3 regions of the Clostridium bornimense genome follow, and region 2 is predicted to be linked to each of the others. Evidence: riboswitches for the same ligand, from Rfam matches in the RefSeq annotation. Region 2 holds a riboswitch; each other region holds the start of a gene.
What was found. A riboswitch is a leader RNA that binds a small molecule or an ion and turns the genes downstream of it on or off. The one in region 2 is predicted to bind thiamine pyrophosphate.

Region 1: another riboswitch for thiamine pyrophosphate. It lies ahead of thiT (energy-coupled thiamine transporter ThiT); the one in region 2 lies ahead of thiM (hydroxyethylthiazole kinase).
Region 3: another riboswitch for thiamine pyrophosphate. It lies ahead of thiS (sulfur carrier protein ThiS); the one in region 2 lies ahead of thiM (hydroxyethylthiazole kinase).

What each region holds. Positions count from the first base shown of each region.
Region 1 covers NZ_HG917868.1:2,817,729-2,825,418, reverse strand. The annotation lists gene asnB (asparagine synthase (glutamine-hydrolyzing)) at 1-1,584, shown strand, start outside; gene CM240_RS12865 (thymidylate synthase) at 1,716-2,510, shown strand; gene CM240_RS12860 (dihydrofolate reductase) at 2,521-3,009, shown strand; gene CM240_RS12855 (hypothetical protein) at 3,086-3,568, shown strand; gene thiT (energy-coupled thiamine transporter ThiT) at 3,594-4,205, opposite strand; TPP riboswitch at 4,349-4,448, opposite strand; gene nadC (carboxylating nicotinate-nucleotide diphosphorylase) at 5,011-5,847, opposite strand; gene CM240_RS12840 (L-aspartate oxidase) at 5,828-7,135, opposite strand; gene nadA (quinolinate synthase NadA) at 7,119-7,690, opposite strand, start outside.
Region 2 covers NZ_HG917868.1:768,063-775,752, forward strand. The annotation lists gene CM240_RS17955 (hypothetical protein) at 1-269, shown strand, start outside; gene CM240_RS03455 (hypothetical protein) at 294-719, shown strand; gene CM240_RS03460 (hypothetical protein) at 733-1,875, shown strand; gene CM240_RS03465 (MATE family efflux transporter) at 2,172-3,551, shown strand; TPP riboswitch at 3,636-3,745, shown strand; gene thiM (hydroxyethylthiazole kinase) at 3,815-4,636, shown strand; gene thiD (bifunctional hydroxymethylpyrimidine kinase/phosphomethylpyrimidine kinase) at 4,660-5,457, shown strand; gene CM240_RS03480 (zinc ribbon domain-containing protein) at 5,663-5,872, opposite strand; gene CM240_RS03485 (M48 family metallopeptidase) at 5,896-6,804, opposite strand; gene CM240_RS03490 (helix-turn-helix transcriptional regulator) at 6,893-7,690, shown strand, end outside.
Region 3 covers NZ_HG917868.1:2,597,386-2,605,075, forward strand. The annotation lists gene CM240_RS11745 (hypothetical protein) at 1-299, opposite strand, end outside; gene CM240_RS11750 (hypothetical protein) at 510-932, opposite strand; gene CM240_RS11755 (thiamine phosphate synthase) at 981-1,565, opposite strand; gene thiC (phosphomethylpyrimidine synthase ThiC) at 1,543-2,853, opposite strand; gene thiH (2-iminoacetate synthase ThiH) at 2,872-3,981, opposite strand; gene CM240_RS11770 (thiazole synthase) at 3,978-4,748, opposite strand; gene thiF (sulfur carrier protein ThiS adenylyltransferase ThiF) at 4,750-5,556, opposite strand; gene thiS (sulfur carrier protein ThiS) at 5,559-5,750, opposite strand; TPP riboswitch at 5,829-5,943, opposite strand; gene CM240_RS11785 (alkaline phosphatase) at 5,991-7,634, opposite strand; gene CM240_RS11790 (alkaline phosphatase) at 7,638-7,690, opposite strand, start outside.

The DNA of each region.
Region 1 (7,690 bases), 870 kb from region 2:
GAATTTGTAACAGATTCAGAAGTTGAAGTTATTGGAGCAGCATATACACAATATGGTAAGAAATATGTTGATTATTTAAGAGGTATGTATGCAATAGTTATCAGAGATGAAGAAAATGATACACTTTTTGCATGTAGAGATATATTTGGTATAAAGCCACTTTATTATACAGAAGATAGTGACGGATTAATGTTAACATCAGAGAGTAAAGCATTTTTATTTTCTGATAGAAATATGGGAAAAGTTAATAAAGATGGGTTACAACATTATTTAACATATCAATTTGTACCAGAACCACATACAATTTATAGTGATGTTATGTTACTAGAACCAGGTTGTACATTAACAAAAGTAGGCGATGGTGAAACTAAAATTGAAAGATATTTTAAGATTGAGTTAAAGCCACAAGAAAATGATAAAACAGCTATGATGAAAGAAATAAGAGAAGTAATGGAAGACTCAGTTAGAGTGCATTTAACATCAGATGTTCCAGTTGGTTCATTCCTTTCTGGTGGAATAGATTCAACAATAGTTGTGGCATTAGCAAAACAACACAAACCTGACATAAAGACATTTACAGTAGGATTCGAAGTTGAAGGATACTCAGAAATTAACTTAGCAGAAGAATCAGCAGCAGCTCTAGGTGTATCAAGTTATAAGAGAATAGTAACAGCAAAAGAATATATGGATGCGTTCCCTAAGCTAGTATGGCATTTAGATGGACCTATGGCAGATCCTTCAGCAGTACCGATATATTTCATAGCAGAAGAAGCAAGAAAGCAAGTAACTGTTGTACTTTCTGGTGAAGGTGCAGATGAAATGTTTGGTGGATACACTATTTATAGAGAAAGTGAATCTTTAAAAATGTGGAATCATGTTCCAAATGGACTTAAGAAGATGTTCTTAGCTTTTTCTAAGTTAATACCAGAGCATGTAAAAGGAAAGAGCTTTATTGAAAGAGGTTGTACGCCTGTAGAAGAAAGATATTTTGGTAATGCAAATATATTTAAGGAAGTACAAAAACCTTTAATATTACCATTTTATAATGATAATATAAAACCTCAACAAATAACTAAGCCATTTTATGACGAGGCTAAAGCTTTAGGTTTAGATGGTGTTGGTAAGATGCAATATATAGATTTTAATACATGGCTTACTGGAGATATATTAGTTAAGTCAGATAGAATGACTATGGCACACTGTTTAGAACTTAGAGTACCATTTTTAGATAAAGAAGTTTTAAAAGTTGCTAGTAAGCTTGGTAGATATGATAAAATAGGTGGACACACTACTAAGAGCCTACTTAGAGAAACTTTTGCGGATATACTACCGGATCCAGTTACAATGAGAAGAAAACTTGGATATCCAGTACCTATTAGAGTTTGGTTAAAGAATGAAATGTATGATTGGGCAAAGGACATTATTAACAGATCAGAATGTCCAGAATATATAAATAAAGCAGAAGCATTAAAGCTTTTAGAAAACCATAGAGCAGGGATAGAAGATGAGTCAAGAAAGATTTGGGTAATATTATCTTTCTTAGTATGGTATGAGCAGGTTATGGAAATAGTGAAGAAGAGATAGAGGTTTTATAGAGCTGTTGCAAGACTAGAAGTCATGTAGCAGCTCTTTTTAGTTAAAGATTATTGGGTGTTGTGAAAAGAGAAAGAATGATATAATTAACTTTAGATGAAGTAAAGAAAGGAAATAAACGTATGAATAATGCTGATAAACAATACTTAACTTTAGTTAGAGATATATTAGACAATGGATATTATGATCAAAATAGAACAGGTACAGCTACGTATAAGCTTCCGCACAAGATGTTTCAATTTGATTTGTCAAAAGATGAATTCCCAATATTAACTACTAAATTTGTTGCTTTTAAGACAGCAGTGAAAGAATTATTATGGATATTTAAAGATCAGTCTAATGATGTTAAAAAGCTGCAAGAACAAAACGTTCAAATTTGGAATGAATGGGCATTAGAAGATGGAACTATAGGGAAAGCTTATGGGTATCAAATAGCTAAGTATAATCAAGTAGATAAATTAATAGAATCACTAAAGAATAATCCACAGGATAGAAGAATGATGATGAATCTTTGGAATATTGAAGATTTACCAGAGATGGCACTTCAACCTTGTTGTTTTTTAACTATGTGGGATGTTACAGATGGAAGACTAAATTGTATGTTAGTTCAAAGAAGTGGAGATGTTCCATTAGGAGTTCCTTTTAATATGAGTCAATATGCAGTGCTTGTTCATTTAATTGCTCAAGTTACAGGACTAAAGCCAGGATTATTTACTCATGTAATAAATAATGCACATATATATGAAAATCAAGTCGAAGGAATGAAGTTGCAACTTACAAGAGAAAATGAAACTTATGAAGCACCAAAGCTTTGGATAAATCCTGAAATAACTAATTTTTATGATTTTACACCAGATGATATAAAGCTTGAAGGATATAAATATCACCCATCTATTAAGATGGAAGTATCAGTTTAAGGGGGTAATTATGTTAAGCTTAATGGTGGCGGTAGCCGAAAATAATGTTATAGGAAAAGATAATAAATTAATATGGCATATACCGAATGATTTAAAGTATTTTAAGTCAGTTACAAGTGGACATAAGATTCTTATGGGACGCAAGACATTTCAATCACTTCCAGGAATATTACCAGGAAGACCACATTTAGTTCTTACTAGGGATAGAAGCTTTAATGTGGAAGATGAAAGAGTTACTGTATTACATGGTATGGAAGAAGTAATGCCTTATGTTGATAGCGAAGAAGAAATTTTTGTAGTTGGTGGAGCAGAAATATACAAAACATTATTACCATATTGTAAAAAAGCATATATAACAAGAATTAATGAGAGTTTTGAAGGTGATGCATTTTTTCCACACTTTGATGAAAGCATGTGGATAACTGACAGTATTACTGAAGGAATTGTGGATGAAAAAAATAAATATCCGCATAGTTTTTATGTTTATACAAGAAAATAATATAACTTAGAGCTCTGACTATAATTAATTTAATAGTTAGAGTTTTTTAGTTAGAAATGTAATAGGGGTTGGGAAAATGGGGTGTTTTATAAAGCTAGTATCAGTATATTTACTTATAACGGTTTTGATAAATAATATATTTATGAAACAGGCTAGAAATAAGAATGCAGAGAAAATTAAGAAAAATAATATTATATATATAATATTAACAGTAGCAGTGGCTTTTTTATTGAGCTTTAATAATGAAGAATTTAGTGTTATTAGGGTTAGCACTATACTAATAGAAGTAATAATGACCAATATATTAATAAATCGTGGTATATGTCATCTTATATATAGATTATCTACAGGAAAAAAGCGTAGGAAATATGATGTAAAAAAAGAAATGATAAGTGTAATAAGTTTTTTTGTAGTAATGGCGCTATTAGTCATTTTATTAGGGACAATAAAACAATTATCATTATATTACATAGCATTATTGATAGGTATATTATTATTTGTAGTGTTTATCAATATAAAAAATCTTATTAGGGAATTTGCAATGATAAAAAAAATATGAACTAGGCTGATGCCTAGTTCATATTTTATATCTTTTTTAGTCTATCTATAGGTATTAAATAAATAACTATTAAACAGATTAATCCATTAGGAACTATTAGTAATGCATTGGTGACAGCAGAGTATATTATCGGGGACATACCGTCTGGTGCAAAACTACCAAAGAATACTACACCGGATATAAAGTGAAAAATAAATCTACCGGCCATAGCCACAATAACTGCAAAAGTTTTATTATTTTTAAAATATCCAGCTAAACCTAAAGCCATATAAGGAAGAGGATAATCAAATAGAACTTGGATAGGATTCAAAATATATGGTCCTAATATTAAGTCAACAATTCCATATACAAAACCAGTTAAGAATCCTATTTCAGGGCCATATATTATAGCCATAACGAGAATAGGTACCATGCTAGCTAAATTTATACTACCGCCTTGAGGAAAATGATAGAACTTAATAAAGCTTAATATTGTGGATAGAGCTACAGCTAAAGCAACTTGTACCAATATTTTTGTAGTCAATTTTACTTTTTTTATTTTTATAAATACTATAATTAAAATTACTACAGCGATAAGTGTTAAAATTGATAATGGGCTTTTAGCAATATCCGTTAGGTTAGTAATAAAAGTTTTCATAATAGCCTCCTGATGTGCTAGGTAGAGGAGATTTTCAGAGTTAGCAGTTAGTAGTTGACAGTTAGCAGTTGAAGAGAGAAATTCTTATGGAATTTCACTAGTTATATTTATGAATAAGTATAATTTCATTTCAAATTCTAAATTATCAATAGTCGCTGCTTTCCTTCGCTGGCATTATCCAGATCAGGTTCAAGGGTTAATGAAATATCATCTCTCAGCCATAAGGCACCCCTAGCAAAATTTATTTCAACAATAGTATAGTATAATATCTGTAATAATGCAAAAAAACAGTACAAAGTGTTATATTTATCAAGAAGTCTGCAGGACTATAATGGAGTTGTTAAATGAAGAGTGTGACAGCTTTTTTTAGTAAGTTTCATAGAGACAAAAGCAAGGCACAAGTATGATGGCACAAGGCACAGGTATAGATGAAATTCTTGCAGAATTTCTGAAATTTTAAGTGTTAAGTTGAATGTTATAAGTTAGACTATGTTTCTTACTTAGATCACAGTTGATATAAAAGTCATTATAGAAAACTCATGAAAGTTGTACTTTCATGAAGCTTTGGTTACAATTTCTGTATCTATAGTAAATATGAAAACACTTTGCTGTCCGTAGGACTATAATAAAATTCCTCCCAAAGAGGAATTTTCACCTTACTTGTGACCTGTGACATGATAAAAGGAACTACCACTCACAAATTTTCATTTATTAATTCGACGGCCCTTACATTCATCGTGAATTGTGAATTGCAAATTGTTAATTAGAAAAAAGATGACCTAATGGCCATCTTTTTTAGTGATATTTAAAGATTCTTTAAATTTTTCATAGATATATCTAGAGCTTTAACTGAGTGTGTTAATGCCCCAACAGATATGTAATCAACACCTGTTTCAGCTACAGAACGTATTCTTTTAAGGTTCATATTTCCTGATGCTTCTATAAGTGCGTTGCCTTTTATTAAGTCAACTGCTTTTTTAGTTGTTTCATTATCCATATTGTCTAACATAATGATGTCAGCTTTTGCATCAAGAGCTTCTTTAACTTGATCTAAAGTTTCAACTTCTACTTCAATTTTACGAACAAAGGAAACAGAGTTACGAGCTTTTTCAATAGCATTTTTAACACCACCAGCAGCAGCAACGTGATTATCTTTTAATAATACACCATCAGAAAGGTTAAAACGGTGGTTACAACCTCCACCAACTTTAACAGCATACTTTTCTAATATTCTAAGACCAGGAGTGGTTTTACGAGTATCTAGAAGCTTACAAGATGTATTTGACAGTTCTTGTACATACTTATTTGTTGTTGTTGCTATACCAGAAAGATGTTGAAGTAAGTTTAGAGCAACTCTCTCTCCTTTAAGTATATTTAATGTATTTCCTTTAAGATTACCTAAGATTTCACCATTCTTAACGAAATCACCATCTTTATGGTAAAGAGATACTTCTACATCGCCAAGAAGAAAAAATACCCTTTTAAAAACGTCTAGACCGGCGATGATACCATCTTCTTTACAGATAACATCAACGGTAGATTGTTGATGTTTAGAAAGAATAGATGATGATGTTATATCGTCATCCCATACATCTTCTTTTAAAGCATTTTTGATTATTTCATCAATAATTAACCAATTCATTTTTAATAAAGTCTCCTTTACTGCTAAAGTATTTAATAAGTGTAGTTAAAGAATCCTTTTTTACAGTATCAATATCTAAATTACCTTCATAGCTAATTTCAGTTAATTTAATATCATCTATTAAAGTATTAATTTCTTTAGCTGCACGTCTTGAAAAAACTAAAGCTTCTAATAAAGAATTTGATGCTAATCGATTTGCGCCGTGAACACCAGTACAACTAGCTTCTCCAACAATATAAAGGTTGTCCATTGAAGATTTAGAATTTAAATTTACTGCGATTCCACCCATAAAGTAATGTTGAGCTGGTGCAATTGGAATAGGACCAGAACATAAATCATAACCTTTTTCTAGACAATTAGAGTATATAGATGGAAATCTATTCTTAATATATTCAGAATCTTTATGAGATATATCAAGAAGAACATGATTACTATTAGTTCTATGCATTTCTTTTAAAATTTCTTTAGTAACTACATCTCTAGGTAATAGTTCATCTACGAAACGATCACCTTCAAGATTTGTAATTACTGCTCCTTCGCCTCTTAAGCTTTCAGAGATAAGAAAGCAGCGTCCATCATTACTTTCATCATAAAAAGCTGTAGGATGAAATTGAATATATTCAGTATCATGAAGTTTAATATCATGTTTCAAAGAAAGGTATAAACCTATTCCTTTAATATGTCTAAAGTTTGTGGAATGTTTAAATAATCCACCAATTCCACCAGTAGCGAGAACTACATCTTTTGCAGTTAGTTTTATGTAATTATTATCTTTATAATATACAACTCCATGACATTGATTATTTTCTACTAGTAAATCAACTAATGATGCATTTTCTTCTATGGTAATATTTTTTTTACTTTTTACTTTAGCTAATAATCCATCTACAACAGCTTTTCCAGTTGTGTCTTTATGATGAACAATTCTATTTATGCTATGAGCTGCTTCTTTAGTATATAATAGATGATTATTTTCTTTATCAAGATCAACACCAAGCTTTAATAAATTCTCTATGTTTTCTCTAGATTCATTGACTAAAATCTCTACCGCTTCTACAGAATTTTTATATTGACCAGCTTTTAGGGTATCTGATATATGAGCTGGAATATCTTCTTTATTTCTAGCAGTAGCTATTCCACCTTGCGCAAGGTATGAATTGCAATCTGTACATGTTTTTTCTGTAATAATAGTTACATTTACGTCATCTCTTAAATTTAATGCACAATATAATGCTGCGGCTCCTGAACCAACAATAACTACTGATGAAGAGTTACTTTGCAAGTTCATGCATTTTATTTAAAGCTTTAGCAGCTTTTTCTCTTATATCTTCATCTATTATGATTTCATAGGTACCTTTAGATAAGGCATCATAGACATCTTCTAGACGAGTCTTTTTCATATTTATACAAGTCATTGTTGTTCCAGGAACATAGAAATTTTTATTAGGGTTTTTTAATTTAAGAGGATGAATTACACCTTCTTCAGTAACTATTAAGAAATTTTTCTTATCACTATTAGTAGCATAATTTATTATTTCACCAGTAGATCCAATGAAATCAGCTAATTCTAAAACATTTTCCTCACATTCAGGATGAGCGAGTACAACTACATCATCTAATTTTTCCTTAGAAGATGAAATCCATTCAGGTTGTACTTTTTTATGGGTTATGCAAAAACCAGGCCATAGGACAAATTCTTTATTAGGGAACTTATTTGCAATATGTCTACCTAAGTTTTTGTCTGGTAAAAATAATATTTTATCACTATCTAAATTTGATATTATTTTTTCTGCATTAGAAGAAGTAACAATAACATCAGATAAAGCTTTTACTTCAGTAGATG
Region 2 (7,690 bases):
ATTTTTATTCCTTTGCAACAAAATATTGTAGCCATCATAAACCCCTGAACTTCCCTATCTATGACAGTTATGTAGATAGGCTTCTTCGTTATTTTCGGGATGTTGATGGATTTTATAGTTTTAGTAATCACGACCTAAAGGACTATGTTAAATTCAAAAAAATATTGCTGGAATTCAGTAAGTTTTATAATCTTGAATCCTATAACCTAAAAGACATAGACAAATACCTATGGCAGCTTGGAAAAGAAAAGTTTCCGAAGAAGTATTAAGTAGTTACGGAGGAGGTGTTCCAATTGCAGATACAAAAAGTAAGAATTATTTCAAATAATATATGCTTCGGTCCAGAACCACTTCCTGATGACGAAGTAGAACAGCATTTGACCATATCTGCTAATGGTGGCATATGGTTTACAGGATATAAATATGGAAATGGTTTTGGTCGGTTCGAGATTTCTAGAAAGCAACAGTTTAATATAGGGAAATCCGCAGTAAAGAAAATATTGGAGCTTTTCTCCCAGTATCTAGATAGTGATCAATTGACTTGCTATGCTACCGATATAGGAACTTGGGAAATGACCATTACAGATACCAAAGGTGAGGTACATACTTTCAAAGGTTCACTTTGCGGTGGAGTGACTGTTGGAGATATTGATATAACAAGATTTTTAAGGAGATACTTGCCGATTAACCAATTATTTATATTTGATGGATGCGAATAGGAGGAAATATAAAATGAGCTTAAATCTTAAAGAGTTTCAAAAAGAATTGGCACATCAAAAAGTATATGACACATGGCAATATATTGATAGTTTAAGAGAGATGCTCTCTTATATGGAACTGTCATACCAACTGTTAGTAAATGTTCATAAAAACAGAGTGGATTCGTTAAAAACACAACAGTCAAAGATTTTACAACAGGCAATTGAAACCGGTTCGGCATCAGTAAAGGAAAGTGACTTGCATTGTACAGATCTAAAAATTGCAGGTTTAACTATTGATGATGGTATATTTTTAAGGAAAACCATAGTAGAGTTTTTTCACTATGCTAGAATGAGTATGGACATCATGTTTCAAATTATTAATGCTGCTTTGTTTGGCGATGAATCCTTTGATATTACGGATAGGCGGTTAATAGGAAAAGTAAACAGAAAGCTAGGCACTGTTGCATCATTTTCAAAGTTAAAGGTATTATTGGATGCGAATAAAATTAATCCAACATTTTTATATTTGCAAGCTTTTGATAACTACATTAAGCATATAAAGACAATTCTTGTTACGATTAAGACCAGCTTTCTTTTAGGTTCTAAAGATGAGTTCTTTATTAAAGATTTCGTATATGATGGTACACTTTATCCGATGGTGAATGCTTTGGATAAGGTTAAAGAAGTAAATGATTATGTTCAACAAACTGCAGAAGCTATTCTTACTGAGGTTAAGAATCAGTTGCCAAATTGTCTAAATAATAGTCAAAGAATTCAAAACATTACTTTCAAGCAGGTTATTAAAGAAAATGCTCAATCTCATGCTGTTGAATATATATCATTTTTTATTGATGTTCAGAATGACATAAATGAGCTACCTAATGAAATAAAAGTATTACCGTTGTTAGTAAAACCAAATGATGAGATATATAGTTTTGATTTTAGAATTAAAAAGATTTTTATAAGGAAAAAAGGCAGCGAAGAAGATGGCATAGTGGGGTATGCAGAGCTAAAAAATGGATTAGAGACAAATGAGTTTTATAGAGTTTTTGAAGTTCATCCATGTGGTATTGAAGAATATCATAGGTATATTTTAAACTTCGCAAATGAATATCCCCGAGTGACATTAAATTATTATGCTATGGAAGGTACTATTATTATTTGCAAAGATTAGGTCGAAATGTTCCCGCCTACCGATAGTGCAAAAAGAGCCTTTGACGTGTTTCCGACTACCGACAATGTAAAAGACATCAATCCACCTCGCTCGTTGCATGTAGAGAACGTGGTTTTAATATCAAGAAAAGAAAAATAATATAGCTTTGAAAATAGGTAAAATAAAAGGTTTCCATCAGTAAAATTTTCTTGTTATATATATTAACAGAAAATTTATAATGGAAACTTTTATTTTTCTAAAATTATGGTTTATAATAGTTTATTGTTAATATAAATTTGCTTTAAAGGAGAGATATAATGGAAAGTTTAAATACTGATTTAGGAAAAGAAAGTATTGGAAAATTAATATTTAAATTGTCAACTCCTGCCATTATTGCTCAACTAGTAAATGTATTGTATAACATAGTTGATAGAATATTTATAGGTAGAATGACTAATGGGGATATTGCTATGGCAGGAGTAGGTGTAGCTTTCCCAATTATTTTAATAGTTTCTGCATTTAGCGCTTTAGTTGGTATGGGTGGTGCACCTTTAGCGGCTATAAAAATGGGAGAAAAAGATAATGAAGGTGCAGAAAAAATACTTAGTAATAGTTTTATGTTATTAATTATATTATCAATTATTTTGACTGTTGGATTTAGTATTTTTAAGGAACCGATATTATGGACATTTGGAGCAAGTAATGCCACAATAGGGTATGCGGTAGACTATATAACTATATATTTACTTGGAACAATATTTGTACAAATATCATTAGGAATGAATCAATATATTAATACTCAAGGATTTGCTAAGATAGGTATGCTTACAGTTGTGATTGGAGCTGTAATAAATGTTATACTTGATCCAATATTAATTTTTGGGTTTAATTTAGGTGTAAAAGGAGCAGCACTTGCTACAGTTACAGCGCAAGGGGTTTCTGCAATATGGGTATTAAAGTTTTTATTGGGTAAGAAAAGCATATTAAAGATACGTAAGAAATTTTTAAAGTTAGATAAAAAAATAATTTTTAATATAGTATCTTTAGGAGTATCGCCATTTATTATGCAATCTACTGAAAGTATAGTGTTGATATCATTAAATAGCCAATTGGCTAAGTACGGTGGAGATTTAGCTATAGGTGCAATGACAATAATGAGTAGTATAATGCAAATAGTGTTGCAACCTACAATGGGGTTAACACAAGGTGCTCAACCTATAATAAGTTATAATTATGGAGCTAAACAAATGGATAGAGTTAAAAAGACATTTAAAATATGTTTAGCAATATGTTTTTTATATACCACAATAATGTGGGCATCACTTATGATAATGCCGCAGGTTTTTGTTAGTATATTTAATAATGATTCAGCGCTTATGGAAATAACTAAATGGAGTATAAGAATATATTTTGCCGGGATATTTATATTTGGTATTCAAATAGCGTGTCAACAAACATTTTTAGCATTAGGACAAGCTAAAGTATCTTTAGTATTAGCATTACTAAGGAAAGTATTATTACTAATACCTTTAATATTTATATTACCGTTATTTATGAAAAATCAATTATTTGCAGTATTTTTATCAGAACCTGTTGCAGATGTAATTGCAGCATTAACTACTATGATATGTTTTATAGTATTTTATAAGAAGAATCTATCATCTATTGATATGATTAAATCTCAAAGTAATAAATAATTTGAATATATGTAAGTGTCAAAGTATATAGTAAGTAACAGCTAGTATAAAACTTGATTTCTGAGTAAATTGATGGTATAGTAACTGTGAAAATAGGGGAGCTCACAAATTAGTGGGCTGAGAGTAGGCTGAAGGCCTTGACCCTTAACCTGATTTGGATAATGCCAACGTAGGAATATATTATGACGTACTTTTATGCGGATATACTAACCTTGGTATATCCGCTTTTTTGTATATATTCTAAAAAATCGGAGGGGAATATTATGCTAGGAACTTGTATTGAAAATGTAAGAAGTATGATGCCATTGGTGCATAATATAACTAACTATGTAACAGTAAATGATGTGGCAAATGTATTGTTAGCTTGTGGTGGGAGTCCTATTATGTCTGATGAACCTGAGGAGGTGGAAGATATTACATCTATCTGTGGTGGTTTGAATATTAATATAGGTACTTTGAACAAGAGAAGCATCGAGGCTATGTTTGTGGCTGGTAGGAAAGCAAATGAATTAAATCATAGGCTTTTGTTAGATCCTGTTGGAGCAGGAGCCAGTGCTCTTAGAACCAATACTGCAATTAATTTAGTAGAGCAGTTAAGATTTGATGTTATTCGAGGGAATATTTCTGAGATTAAAACATTAGCATTTGGTAGTGGAAGTACAAGGGGGGTAGATGCTGATATAGCAGATGCAATAACAGAAGAAAACCTTGATGCTGGAGTTGAATTTATAAAGGATTTTGCGAAAAAATCGAGCAGTGTCATTGCTATTACTGGTGCTATTGATTTAGTTAGTGATGGAGATAAGTGTTATGTTATTCGTAACGGAAGACCAGAAATGGGTAAGATTACAGGAACCGGATGTCAGTTATCTGCGATGATTACAGCATTTATTGTAGCCAATCCTGAAAATAAGTGTGAAGCAGTAGCAGCAGCAGTGTGTACTATGGGGGTTGCTGGTGAGGTTGCATGGTCAAGGATGCAAGAAGGTGATGGTAATGCCACTTATCGTAATCGTATAATAGATGCAATTTATAGTATTGATAAAGATATATTAGACAAAGGCGCAAACTATGAAATTCGATAAAAATGAAAAGGGGGGAATTTATTATGAAACCGGTATTAACAATTGCAGGGAGTGACTCTAGTGGAGGTGCTGGTATCCAAGCTGATATTAAGACAATGATTACAAATGGTGTATATGCTATGAGCGCAATAACAGCGTTAACTGCTCAGAATACCACTGGAGTAACATCAGTTATGGAAGTAACACCAGAATTTTTAGAAGATCAAATTGATAATATTTTTACTGATATCTATCCAGAGGCTATAAAAATTGGTATGGTATCTTCTACTACATTGATTGAGACAATTGCTAATAAATTAAAGGAGTATGAAGCTAAAAATATTGTTGTAGATCCAGTTATGGTGGCAACTAGTGGATCAAAACTCATAAGTGATGATGCTATAGAGTCACTAAAAAAAGAATTATTTCCGATTGCATCTATTCTAACACCGAATATTCCAGAGGCGGAAGTTATTTGTGGTAAAAAGATAGAAACGGAAACAGATATGGTTGAGGCTGCTAAGATTATTAGTGAAACATATAATTGTGCTGTGCTTTGTAAAGGTGGACATCAATTAAATGATGCTAATGATTTGTTATATCATAATGGCAATTATAAGTGGTTTTATGGAAAGCGTATAGATAATCCCAATACTCATGGAACAGGATGTACATTATCCAGTGCTATTACATCAAATCTTGCAAAGGGATATGACTTAAATACATCTGTAGCCAAAGCAAAGGATTATATTTCTGATGCTTTAGCAGCAATGCTTGATTTAGGAAAGGGCAGTGGTCCAATAAATCACGGCTTTTCTATAATAGGAAAGTATGCAGAATAATGTAGTGAAAATAGGGCACAGGTTAGAAGGCACAGGGCACAAGTAAGGTGAAAATTCCTCTTTGAGAGGAATTTTACTATACCTATGCCTTGTGCCCTGATACTTGTGCCCTGTATGTGCCTTTTATTTGCTCTATTTTGCTGAAAAAGCTGCCACACTCATTTGTGCGACAGCCCCTTTATTACTGATGCATTAAAATAATTATTTAGCTCATTAAGAAATCAAGTACATTCCAACCATCACTGGATGTAGCTTTATATAATTCAGTAAAGCCACATTGAGCACAACTTATTGTTATAAATTTCTTATTTTGAACATCAAATATCTTTGCAAAGTTACCTCCTGTAGCTTGGAATTGATCATGTTCGTAGTGAGTACATCCGCATTTTGGACATACGTATTGTTGTTTTTCCATAAACAAACCTCCATATATTTATTTTAATATAATTGTCCACTTCCTTCTTCCATTTCTAAAGCTTTTATTCTTTTTGTCATGATAGGATGGCTAGAAGATAAATTATAACACCATACAAAAAAGCCTTTTACTTCATTTGCGTGTTTTAGATAATCTTCTATATCAACATCTTTGTATAAGTGTTTTCCAGCCATAAGTGAGAGCATTGCTTCTATACCACTATTACCAGTAACTTTTTGTGCTAATCTATCACAACTATATTCTCTTGCCCTAGAAGCTGTGGATCCTAAAATAGGAATAACACTAGAGTAGAGAATAGAAATATGATATAGAAAAGTAGCATGTTTTAATTTTATATGAGATAGCTCATGAGCTATAACAAAAGAAATGGAATCTAAATCGTGATGTTCCCTGTAAGCTATTTCAAAAAGATCCGCATTAATTTGTATATATTGTTTTCTAATTATGAAAGCAGAAAAGGCATTTAATACTCCATTCTCTTGCACAATATATGCTTCAGGTACTTTTCTTAATCCTAAAATCTTTGAATACTTTACTATTCGTTCATATACGTCGGGAAAGTTCCTTTCAGTTATTCTTATTGCTCTACTTCGTACTCCTGCATACATAAAATTAACTGAAAATGGGAGAATTAAAAAAAGCAATAATCCATAGCACAACACTTTAACATCAGTAGGAATATTCTCAATATCGCTTTCTGCAGTATCAGGATTATTATATGTTTCAACTATGGATTCCTTAATATTTTTATAGTTTTCTTTAAAATTATAAGCAAATACGGATATTACGGAACCAATAATCAGTATGTTTATTATCACGAGAGCTATATACCAACGCTTTTCAGATTTATGCCTATATTGTTTTATTTTTTTCACATCTATTATTTCGTTGAAATCCGTATAGTTATCCAATTTATCATCTCCAAATATTTCAATTTGATATAATTATATCAAATGAATTTGTTATAATAAAGATAATAAATTGTAAATAGGTGAGAGAATGAGATTTAATAGACTATTTGAAATTATATATATATTAATTAATAAAGGAACTGTAACAGCAAGTGAATTAGCAGATAAGTTTGAAGTGTCAAAAAGGACAATTTATAGAGATATAGATTTACTATCTTCTTCTGGAATTCCAATATATACGACTAAGGGTAAGGGTGGAGGAATAGGAATTTTAGATAATTTTGTTTTAAATAAGTCAATGCTTTCTGAAAATGAACAAAACGAGATAATAACTGCATTACAAGGGTTAAGCGCAATAAATTATACTAATGTAGATGACGTACTTTCTAAAGTGAGTAATTTCTTCGGTAAGAATAATGAAAAATGGATAGATGTAGATTTTTCTGATTGGAGTGAAAGACAAAAAGAAAAGTTCAATATTATAAAGGATAGCATTATTAAAAAGAAGGTTATAGAAATAGAATATTATAGTAGTTATGGTGAAAAAACTAATAGATGTGTTGAACCATTACAATTAATGTTTAAGGGAAAATCCTGGTATATAGTAGGATTTTGTAGGGCAAGAGAAGCTATAAGAATTTTTAAGATTAATAGAATAAGAAGTGTAAAGAATATAGGTGAGCATTTTGCAAGAAGTTTTGAAGAAGAGTGTTATCAAGATGTTTCTAATGATAGTGATATTAAATTTATAAATATAAAGTTAAAAGTAGATAAATCTCAAGGATATAGAGTGTATGATGAATTTTCAGAAGATGAAATTTCTAAAGATATAGATGGCTCATTTATTGTAAATACAACTTATCCTGTAGGGTCATGGATATATAGT
Region 3 (7,690 bases), 1.1 Mb from region 2:
GAATTTATTATTATATTAGATACAAAATTATCAGATTTTATATCTTGTATGCCCGAATCCCTAATTAACTTAAACGGTAATTTGTGTTTTCTAAGATATCCAAATACCTTTTTGCTATAGGGTATATCAAAAAATTTATTCCAATTTCTCTTCAATGCTGAATCATAATTTCCACTTTTATTATTTTCATCAATAGACAAAGATTCAATAAGTATATCTATTTTAAGCCAAAATAGAGGTTCATCCTCCTTATTTAAATTGTATTCCTTCACTAAATCTAGTTTCTTAAAAGTCTCCACTTTCTTCCCCCTCATATTGTTTGTTTTAATTTAATATAATTATATTCTATTAAATTATTATTGTCAAATTTTACCAATAAATATTTATAGTATTTTTCTTTTCAAAATAATTAAGGGGCTTATTATAACTTACTTAACTATAAAAAAAGACCTAAAGCACAATAATTAATTTTGTACCTTAGGCCCTTTACATAATCTTTATTTAAGATTCTAGTTATTAATAATATCTTCTACTTCTTTTCTCGCTTCTTCACTTTCTTCTACATTTACATCTGAATACTTATAATAGTAGTTTGAAAAAGCAATTCTCTTCGATCTTGCTATTTCCAGATTATCTCCTAATGCTTGTAAAAATTCTACTTCATCAAGATTGTATTCTCCATCAGCTAATCCTATCTTTATAAGTTCAAAATAAACAATATTCTTTATTCTATCACTAGATGATTTTATAGTATTTATTGCATCTTCAAAACTTACAGCCACAAGCTCTTCTTCTGGAAATCCAATTTCATTATATAATCTTTCCATCAATGCTTCTTCGCCTTTTCCTACTTCTTCATCAGCTAATACAAATTCGGACATTAGATTTGTAAAGGCTATTGCTTCATCTTTATTAAGCTCTTTTAAAAACATACCTCAACCTCCTATTGATTAGTATATAATATACATTATACATTAATTTTAATAGTTCTTCAGTTGTAAAATATATTTTTCTGGATTTTTACTACACATAATTCCACTCATTATAGCTACGCCATCTGCTCCTGCTTTATATACTTCTTTATAATTATCCACATTTATACCCCCTAAAGCTATAACCTTTGTGGATATATTTTTATTTATATTATTTATAAACTTAACGCCCTTTCCTTCAAGTCCTAATTTGCATTTTGTTTCATACACATTAGATGCTAAAACATAATCAGCTCCTATTCTATCTACCTCAATAGCTTCCTCTAAAGTATGTACAGATACACCTACATTATCTATTCTATCTTTCATTGATAAAAATTTATTATAGGGTAAATGAAGTCCATAAGCATTAATTTCTTTATATACTTCCAATGATGAATTTACTATAACCTTACAAGAAGTTCCTTTAGTTAACTCCATAATTTTTTTACCATACTTTAAAAGTTCATCATAACCTAATTGTTTTTCTCGTAATATTATTCTATCTAACCCGCCATCTATCGCTGATTTTATCTTTGCAAAATATTCTTCATCAGACTTAACTAATGCTCTATTTGTTATTAAATATATCAACAGCTTCACCTTTCATAACTTTATTCATATTTCTAACAGCGCACATCTTTCCACACATTGTACAAGTATCCTTATGCTCTGGCATAGATTCTTCTCTATATCTTCTTGGTTTCTCACTGTCTATTGCAAGATTAAACATTTCCTCCCAATCTAAATCTGCCCTTGCTTTGCTCATAGCATTATCCCATTCTCTTGCCCCTTTTATCCCTTTCGCTAAGTCTCCTGCATGTGCTGCTATCTTCGCTGCTACAATTCCTTCTTTCATATCTTCTAAATTAGGAAGTCTTAAGTGTTCTGCTGGTGTAACATAGCATAAAAAGTCAACACCTGCTGCTGCTGCAATAGCTCCACCAATTGCTGAAGTTATATGATCATACCCTGGAGCTACATCCGTAACTAATGGTCCTAAAACATAAAATGGTGCTCCATGACAAAGTTTCTTTTGTAGCATGACATTAGCCTTGATTTCATCTAATGTCATATGTCCTGGTCCTTCTACGATAACCTGTACATTTCTTTCCCAAGCTCTTTTAGTAAGCTCTCCTAATGTTATTAGCTCTTTTATCTGCACTGCATCAGTAGAATCTGTATTAGCCCCTGGTCTACATGCATCTCCAAGACTTAATGTTAAATCATATTTTTCACATATATCTAACAACTTATCATAATGCTCATAAAAAGGATTTTCAGCATTGTTTATTTCCATCCATGCATATAACAATGAGCCCCCTCTTGAAACTATATTTGTAAGTCGTTCATTTCTCTTAAAAGTATTTATAGTTTCTCTATTCAATCCTGCATGAATTGTTACAAAATCTACTCCATCCTCTGCATGCTTTTCTACTACCTTTAAAAATTCTTCTGCTGTAATCTCATCTATTTCTTTATCATAAAAACCTATAGCATCATATACTGGGACTGTCCCAATCATTGCCTTTGAATACTCAACTAACTCTTTTCTAAACTCTGCTGTCTTACCATAATTAGAAAGGTCCATTATTGCCTCTGCTTTCATCTCAATAGCCTTTTTTACCTTATCCATTTCTTTTTCAATTGATGCACAATCTTTTGAAATTCCAAGATTAACATTAATCTTAGTTCTTAGCCCTTGTCCAACTCCTTCTGGATCTAATGATTTATGATTTTTATTTGCAGGTATCGCAACCTTACCTTCTGCTACAAGTTGTCTCAATTCTTCTACATCCATGGATTCTTTATTAGCAACTATCATCATTTCCTTCGTTATTATTCCCTTTTTAGCTGCATCCATTTGTGTTGTATACTCCATCATATTTTACCCCTCCATCTAAATTCTTTCCCAATCTTTAAATACTGGTTGATATCCATTCTCTTTAAGCATTTTCTTTATTTCTTCCGTACTTCTACCATCACTTATTTCAAATTGTTCTTCTCCTGCATCTTCTTTTCTAAGGGAATGTCCTCCAACTTCTGTAGATACTCCTGCTGATATCTTATTAACTCCTAGTGATAATAATTTTTCTCTAAATCCAGCTCTTTCCCTAGTTGAAACATTAATAGTACAATTAGGGTGAAATATCCTAAGGGCCACTATACACTGAACTAAATTTTTATCACTTACTTCAAAAACATCTTCAAAAACTCCAGCATGTGGCCTTATCCTTGGCGTAGAAAATGCTACGTCAACATCACCATAATTATCTTGAATATACTTTCCATGTAGTGCTGTATAAAATAATTCTTTTCTAAAATCATCTAATCCTAAAAGTGCACCAATATTTACAGATCTCATCCCCATCTTTGCTCCACGCTCTGGTGCATCTAATCTAAAGTTATAATCTCTCTTTGGTCCACCTAAGTGTACTTTTTTATAAATATCTCTATTATATGTTTCTTGATATACTGTAAGACAATCTACACCTGCATCTATTACTTCTTTATACTCTTCTTCATTAAGAGGATATATCTCTATTGTTATAGAAGAAAAATACTTCTTTACTACTTTTACAGCCTCTACAATATAACTAACAGGGGTGTCCTTAGGGCTTTCTCCTGTTAAAATTATTATGTGATTAAATCCTTCCTTTGATATAACTTTACATTCTTCTTCTATTTCATTCAGCGTTAATTTTTTTCTATTTATATCATTATCATGATTATATGAACAATAAGCACACCTATTTATACAGATATTAGCTATATACATTGGTGTATATAAAAGAACAGCTTTTCCAAAATACCTATTAGTTAATTCATTAGCCTTTCTTGCCATTTCTTCTAAATGTTCTTCCGCCTTAGGTGACATAAGGTTTAATAAATCTTCTTCATCTAATCTAAGCTTATGTATACTTCTTATTACATCATCATCAGTGACATTACTAAAATAATTATCAAAATCAAAATCTTTATATTTATCTATTATTTCTACAAAACTCATATATCTAAAAACCCTGTTAAAGGAGAAGAAGCTATAGCCTTTTCTGAAACAGCACCAGCTTTTGCTAAATATCCTTTCCTTCCTGCTTCTACAGCATTTTTAAAAGCTTCTGCCATGAGAACTGGATTTTTACTTGATGATATAGCAGTATTTAAAAGTACTGCAGCTGCCCCCATTTCCATAGCTTCACAAGCTTCTGATGGTTTTCCAATTCCAGCATCAACTATTATTGGACTTTTTATTTCCTCTATCATAATTTCTATTAGCTCTCTAGTTCTTATACCTCTATTACTTCCAATAGGTGCTCCAAGAGGCATTACCGCTGATGCCCCAGCATCTACCATACGTTTCCCCATAGCTAAATCTGGACTCATATAAGGTAATACCACAAATCCTTCTTTTGCTAAAATTTCTGTAGCCTTTAAAGTCTCAAGATTATCTGGTAACAAATATCTTGAATCATTTATTACTTCTATCTTAATCCAATTTCCACACCCCATAGCCTTTGCTAATCTTGCTATTCTTACTGCCTCCTCTGCATTCCTCGCTCCTGATGTATTAGGCAAAAGAATCATATCTTTTGGTATATATTCCATTACATTTTCTTCCTTATTTTGAAAGTCAACTCTTCTAACAGCCATAGTAATAACATTTGAACCACTTTTCTCTATTATTTCAGGTATCATTTTATTAGAAGAATATTTCCCTGTTCCTATAAATAATCTTGAAGTTAACTCTTTTCCTCCAATTACAAATTTATCAGACATTTTAAATCTCCTCATTCCCTATTAATAATCTCACTGCCATATTCGCAGCATGTCCAGCAACTATTGAAACCCTTGGTGCCATTAAACCATTACCTTCTTTTGCTTCATTTTCACCATCTCCACATAAATAAAACCTAGAATTTATCTTTCTAGTTTCTATACTATTAGATGTAAATATTCCTGCCATACCACTATTTCCAATAATCTTTTTATCTTTTGTTTTTAATAGAATAGTATTTATTAGTTCTGCTTTACACTGTGGATTATCAAAAGCTTCTATTACAATTTCACATTCTTTAAAAATATCCACAATATTATTTTTATCTATATATTTATCAACAGTTTCCACAGATATAAATGGATTAATTTCATTTAACAATTCTTTAATAGCTTCTGTCTTTTTCATACCTATATGTTTAATATAATACTGCTGTCTATTCAAATTACTAGGCTCTACAACATCATAGTCAACTAATACTAGTTTTCCTACACCAACTCTCGCTAAGGCAATAGCTATATTAGAACCAAGTCCCCCAAGTCCAGCCACTCCAACAGTACTATTTTTTAATACTCTAAAAACTCCCGGAGTATGCCTAGACATCATAAGTTCTTCTAATTGATCCTTTGTAGGAACTTCTCCCTTCTTTATAAATACCAAGTTGTCTCCATCTTTTAACTTCTTGTCTTCCTTTATTGGAAATCCATTTAAAATAATTACATCACTATCTCTTTTTACACTATTTCTTATACCATATATAGTTGCTTCATCATTTACTTCTATTATTTTTTCATTCACTTTTACTCTCAATATCAGCCACCTCCGATAAAAGCAACTATTTCAATTTTGTCTTCTTCCCTCAGCGTTGTAGTTTTAAATTCTTCTTTAGGAATAATATTAAAATTTACTTCTACAACAATTTTATTTTTATCTAAACTTAACTTTTCAATAAGTTCTTCTACAGTTATGTCTTTATATTCATACTGCTTTCCATTGATAATCATAAATTCCCCTCCTTTTAAAATAAAAAAGACTCACCAAAGTACGGTAAGTCTTTATATGCAAAAAACATTCTTAATTGTATAACACATATATTGCTTCCCTACGTTGGTATTAACCAAATCAGGTTATAAGAGTTAGAACTATCTTAAGTTCCTCTCAGCCTTCTCCACTTTCAAGGCACCCCTAGCAAATTACTATTCTATTACATATAAGTATAATATTATAAATAACCTTTGTAAAGATTATATCCCTTTATATAAGTCAATTATTTCTTCTGAAGCAAATAATTTATTAGCGCTATATACTATTACACCATTTATAGATTGTTTCTTTCCACCTGCTTCTACAACATTTGTATTAACATATAGCTTAATAACTTCTTTATTATTTTTCTTAATTATAGCTACAGGATTTAATTTGTCAGTAGTGTCAACTTCTATAGTTCCACCTAACTTACTTATTTCACTAGAAATATCAGCAAATCTTTTTGAAGTAGTTCCTGCTAAATCTAAGCTTATTTGCTTTTCAATATATTTTGCTATATAAGTATTATCTACAACGCCTGATATTACATCAATTCCTTCTGGTGCATAAGTATAAACTGCTACATCTCCACCAGTATGTCCAGTAGTAGTAAATCCTAACTTAGCTCTACTAGCTTCAACTTTTTCTATGTTTCCAGCCTTAATTAAAGCTAATTCATCAACAGTAAGATTTGTTATACCGAAGTATTTTTCTACTAGACCTGATATTTCTTCATCAGTTTTACCATTTATAATTTCATTAAACTTAGGTTTTGAAAGCTTATAACCTTTTAAATTTCCTACACTTTCATCAAAAGTCATTTTTGAGTAACTATTAGTTGTATCACTGTTTCCAATAGAAATACCACTATTTCCATGATCAGTCGTAGATATTACTACTGTATTTTTATCTTTCTTAGCAAATTCAATAGCAGTTTTTACAGCGTCATCATATGCTAAAATATCATTTACCATACCAGCTGTATCATTGGCATGTGCTGCCCAGTCAATTTTACTTCCTTCTACCATTAAGAAGAATCCATCTTCATCCTTTGATAAGACTTCAATAGCTTTATTAGTCATTTCCGCTAATGTTGGCTGTTCTTTATTAAATTCTTGTCTATCTCCTTCATAAGCCATATCAGTATCAGCAAACATTCCCCATATTTTATTGCTAGTAGTGCTATTCATCTCATCTTTAGTAGTTATATAATCATATCCCAATTCTTTAATTTCTTCTGTTAAATCTTTATTGTCATCTTTTCTTTTTCCATTACCATCTTTATCATAAAGAAACTTATCTCCTCCACCTAATACAACATCTACATTATTATATATTTGTTGTTTCATAAGAGAATTATAGTCACTTCTTGATGCATTATGTGCAGTAAAGTCTGATGGAGTAGCATGCATTATTTCACAAGTTGCTATTATTCCAGTTGCCTTACCTTGATCTTGAGCAGCTTCTAATACTGAAGCGATAGGAATATCATCTGGTGTAACTCCTACATGACTATCATCACTTTTCACTCCACATGAAAGTGCTGTTCCTCCCGGTGCAGAATCTGTTATTGGCCCTTTATTCCATTGTGTTTTTGAATATCCAGTTAAGTAATCATCTATGTACAATGAATCGTTTCCCCAAATTCCATCTTGTGAATCTTTATAATATCTTGCTACATTCGTAGCACTATTACTCATCCCATCAGCTATTAGTAAAATTACATTTTTAGGCTTATTTGCTGCCTTTGCATTTACATTTTCTTTAGATGTAAAATTAACTGGAAGTATAATACCTGTAATAATAGCTGTAGTCGCTGCAATAGTTACTATGAATTTTAACTTACTATTCTTTCTTAACATGTTTTATTCCTCCATACCCTTTTCTTCATCTTTTTTCTTTCTTAGAAGTAATGCTC